Regions from separate parts of the Desulfuromonas sp. genome, predicted to be linked through region 2. Evidence: riboswitches for the same ligand, from Rfam matches in the RefSeq annotation. Region 2 holds a riboswitch; the other holds the start of a gene.
What was found. Region 2 has a riboswitch for thiamine pyrophosphate ahead of thiF (sulfur carrier protein ThiS adenylyltransferase ThiF). Riboswitches for the same ligand answer to the same signal wherever they lie in the genome.

Region 1 (2,193 bases), on a different contig from region 2:
GGGCGGTGCGGATCGCCTCGGTGATGAACGTCTTGGCCTTCGCCACCGCGACGGGCAGCGGCTCGCCCCCGGCGAGACAGGTGGCGACCGCCGCCGCGTAGGTGCACCCCGTCCCGTGGGTGTTGGGCGTCTCCAGGCGCGGCGCGGCGTAGCGGCGGACCCGGCCGCCTTCGAGCAGCAGGTCGACGGCTTCCCCCTCCAGGTGGCCTCCCTTGAGAAGGACGTTGCGGGCGCCCATCTCCTGCAGCCGGCGGGCGGCTTTCTCCATCCCGGCCTCGTCGGTCACCGCTATCCCGGTCAGGGCCTGCGCCTCGGGGAGGTTGGGGGTGAGGAGGTAGGTCAGGGGGAGGAGCTCTTCGAGCAGGGCGGCGATCGCCTCGTCCTGCAGCAGGGCGGCGCCCCCCTTGGCGATCATTACCGGATCGACGACGATCGGCAGGTGCCGCTCCGCGAGCGCCCTGGCCGTCGCCCGGATGATCTCGGCCGAGAGGAGCATGCCGGTCTTGACGGCGTCGGCGCCGATGTCCGAGAGGACCGTCTCGATCTGCTCGGCGACGAAGCCGGCCGGCACCGGGTGAATGCCATGGACCCCGAGGGTGTTCTGGGCGGTCAGCGCGGTGATGGCGCTCGCCCCGTAGCCCCCGAGCAGGGAAACCGTCTTCAGGTCGGCCTGGATGCCCGCCCCGCCTCCCGAGTCGGAGCCGGCCACGGTGAGGACCCGGGCCCGCCGCAGGGGGTCGATCCGGTTGAAGAGGAGGGCGATCTCCCGGGCCGCGAGGGCCGGGTCGGGGTCGGCCATGACCGCGGAGACGACCGCCACCGCGTCGGCCCCGGCGTCGATGACCTCGCAGGCCCCCTCGCGGTCGATGCCGCCGATGGCGACGATCGGCAGGGCGACCTCGCGGCGCACCTGGCGCAACCGGTCGACCCCGACGTGGACCGCGTCGTCCTTGGTGGCCGTGGGGAACATGCTCCCCAGGCCGATGTAGTTCGCTCCCTGCGCCTGGGCGGCGCGGGCCTGCTCGGCGGTGCGGGTGGAGACGCCGACGATCCCCTTCGGACCGAGGATCTCGCGGGCCGCGGCGACGGTGCCGTCCCCCTGGCCGAGGTGGACGCCGTCGGCCCCCGCCTCGCGGGCGAGCTGCGGGGAGTCGTTGACGATATAGGTCGCCCCGGACCGGCGGCAGATCTCGCCGATGCGGCGGGCCGCGGCGAGCTTCTCCGCCTCGGGGCGCCCCTTGTCCCGGTACTGGACGATGCGCGCTCCCCCGGCGATGGCCGCCCGGGTCCGCTCGGCGAGGCGGCCGTCCTCGTCGCCGTCGGTGATGATGTAGAGTCCGCTGATCATGGTTCGAGGCCTGCAAATAAAAAAAGCCGTGAGCGCAAGAGCCCACGGCAGTGTCGATACCGTCTTCCCTTACCGCTTCCCTACGCCGGCATCATCCGGATCAGGTTCCAAGGGTCGTTCCGCGTGCTGCGGAACTCTCAGTGTGATACTCCCCTAGCGGTTTTTATCGTTACCGCGAAGCGTAAAAGAATTGGGGGGTGGTGTCAAGGTTCTTGTCGTTCGGGGGCCGTTCCCGGGTCACTCCACCCAGTCGAAGGTGCGGGTGACCGCCTTTTTCCACAGGTTGTAGTTTCGGGTGCGGGCGGTGTCGTCCCCGGACGGCTGCCAAGTCTTGTCGATTCCCCAGTTCTGCCGCATCTCGTCGGTGTTCTTCCAATAGCCGACCGCCAGGCCGGCGGCGTAGGCGGCGCCGAGGGCGGTGCTCTCCGCTACCCGGGGGCGGGTCACGGGGACCCCGAGCACGTCGGCCTGGATCTGCATGAGCAGGGTGTTGGCCACCATCCCGCCGTCCACCTTGAGCGCTTTCAGCTCCACCCCGGAATCCTTCTCCATCGCGTCCGCCACCTCGCGGGTCTGGTAGGCGACCGCCTCGAGGGTCGCCCGGGCGATGTGCCCGCGGGTGACGTAGCGGGTCATGCCGACGATGGCGCCTCTAGCGTCGCCCCGCCAGTAGGGGGCGAAGAGCCCGGAGAAGGCCGGCACGAAGTAGATGCCGCCGTTGTCCTCGACCATGCGGGCCAGGTTCTCGACGTCGGCGGCGGTGTTGATCAGCCGCAGGCCGTCGCGCAGCCACTGCACCAGGGCGCCGGCGATGGCGATGGAACCCTCCAGGGCGTAGACGGTCG
Region 2 (2,193 bases):
AGGCGCGCCAGGCGCACAGCCTCGTCGGCGTCGCGGGCGCCGCTGGTGTTGGGCAGCAGGAGGTACTTCTCCCGGTCGATGTGGGAGAGCATGCTGTCGTCGGGGTTGTCGATGTCGACCCGGCGCAGCGCCACGGTGACGATCTCGCAGCCCGAGCCCTCCATCGCCGCGACCATGGCCGCGTTGGAGGAAAACTTGCCTGTGCCGACGAGGAGCCGGGAGTCGAAACTGCGTCCGGCGATGACCAGTTGATCCATGGTTTGACCCTTCGGTAAATAGTAAAAACTTTCGGCTTTCGGTTGGCGGAAAGCCAAGAGCGTTGTGGGTGGTTGCGGCTGATTGGTTATAGCTGATGGCTGCCTTTTCTATCCGCCGCCGACGAACTGGACGATCTCCAGGGTGTCGCCGTCGGCGAGGGCTGTGGCGCCGAATCGCTCCCGGGGCAGGATGTCGCGGTTGAGTTCCACGGCGACCCGCAGGGCGTCGAGGTTCAGGGTTCCGAGCAGTTCCGCCACCGTGAGGGGGGAGGACAGTTGCTGCTGCTTGCCGTTGACGGTAAGGTTCATGGTCTCTCTCTTCTTCAGGCGGGATCTTCGCCGAGGAGCAGTCTCAGCACGGCGTTGGCCTGGTGGCCGGCGGCGATGCCGACCCGCGGGGCCATCAGCCCCTCCCCCGGCCGGGCCGCGGTCTCGCCGTCTCCGATCAGGTAGAGGTTGCCGGCGGCGCGACGGGTGACGACGGTGTTGGACGGGCCGTAGCCGGCCATCCCGGAGGCTGCGACCAGGGGCTTGCCCGGGCAGCCGAGGAGATAGGTTTCGGTCAGCATCGCCTTCTGGTCCGGGGCGTCGAAGGCCTCGACTAGGACGTCGACCCGGTCGAAGACCTGGGGGATGTTGCCCGGCTCGAGGCGGCCGTGGAAGGCCGCGACGCGCACGCAGGGGTTGATGCGCCGCAGGTTTGCCCGCAGGGCGTCGACCTTCGGCAGGCCGATCTGGTCGACGAAGTATTGCTGGCGGTTGAGGTTGGAGGGCTCCACGATGTCGCAGTCGGCGACCACCAGCTGTCCCACTCCGACCCGGGCCAGGGCCACGGCCACGGCGGAGCCGAGCCCCCCGACGCCTGCGATGCCGACGCTTGCTTTTTTGACCTTGGCGTGAACCCCGGGGGTGTGCCGGGCGGCCATGAGGGCTTCGAGCTCTTCGGCCGTGGGCTGCTCGCCGCGGCGGATCAGGACCACCCTGTCGGCGGCCCGCAGGGGCTGGCCGCTCTCTGCCGGGAAGCCGTTGACGATGACCACGTCGGCGTCGGGCTTGAAGCGCGCCCGCACCTCGTCGAGGGTGGTCTGCTCGGCGACCTCGACCGGCTGTTCGTTGAGGAAGATGTTCATAAACGTCAAAAGGCCGCTCAAAGCGGCCTCGAAAGGGGGCATCCGCCCCGTTTTCGCCGCTTCCCTACGCCGGTACGACCCGGATCAGGTTCAAAGGGTCGCCCCGCCTCGGCGGGACTCTCAGTGCAACACTCCCCTAGCGATTTCCATGTCTGCAGTAGAGCAAGGCTATCAGTCCGGGGGGGGCGAAGTCAAACGCTTTGTGGGATTTGCCATTGTGCCGGGCGGGGCTTTTGACTATCATGACAGTTTTTCAGAACTGCTGGCCCGTCGCTGCGGCAACGCGTGCAGGACGAGGACCGAGGGAGGTGCGGCCCATGAGTATTTCAGATCGTTATCGGGGGATCGCCGAGGATGCCCGCGTCCTGCTTGAGGACCTGCGCCAGGCCGCGGGCGATGAGGAGAGCAGGGAGATCAGGATCGTGGCCCAGGCCGTGACGCAGCTGAGGGAACTGGAGGACCAGGTGGGGGAGATCCCCCGCATCCGCCTCGAGTCCAAGCTCACCCCGGTGCTGCTTAAGGCCCATTCCTCACTGGACCGGGCCCGGCTTCTCATGGAGGAGCAGGGCGCCGAGGACCGGGCTTCGTCGGTCTGGGACATGGAGCAGAAGCTCTACCGCCTGCTCAACGACCTGTAAGGGGCGGCCCCTCTTCTCTGCCCGGGTCAGGCCCTGGCCTGGGCCCTGCGCCGCTTCTTCAGGAGGGCCTCCCGCTTCGGGCCCTCCGTCTGCGGCACGAAGCGGCGCTCCTCGCCCCAGCCACCACTCAGTTCCTCCAGAGCGTTCCGGGGGGGCTTTGTCTGGGGT

Region 1: another riboswitch for thiamine pyrophosphate. It lies ahead of thiD (bifunctional hydroxymethylpyrimidine kinase/phosphomethylpyrimidine kinase); the one in region 2 lies ahead of thiF (sulfur carrier protein ThiS adenylyltransferase ThiF).

Annotation. Positions count from the first base shown of each region.
Region 1 covers NZ_PKUB01000010.1:11,254-13,446, reverse strand. The annotation lists gene thiD (bifunctional hydroxymethylpyrimidine kinase/phosphomethylpyrimidine kinase) at 1-1,348, opposite strand, end outside; TPP riboswitch at 1,409-1,513, opposite strand; gene glpK (glycerol kinase GlpK) at 1,586-2,193, opposite strand, start outside.
Region 2 covers NZ_PKUB01000029.1:36,392-38,584, reverse strand. The annotation lists partial or broken gene C0617_RS09085 (thiazole synthase) at 1-257, opposite strand, end outside; gene thiS (sulfur carrier protein ThiS) at 366-566, opposite strand; gene thiF (sulfur carrier protein ThiS adenylyltransferase ThiF) at 581-1,408, opposite strand; TPP riboswitch at 1,432-1,535, opposite strand; gene C0617_RS09070 (hypothetical protein) at 1,705-2,025, shown strand.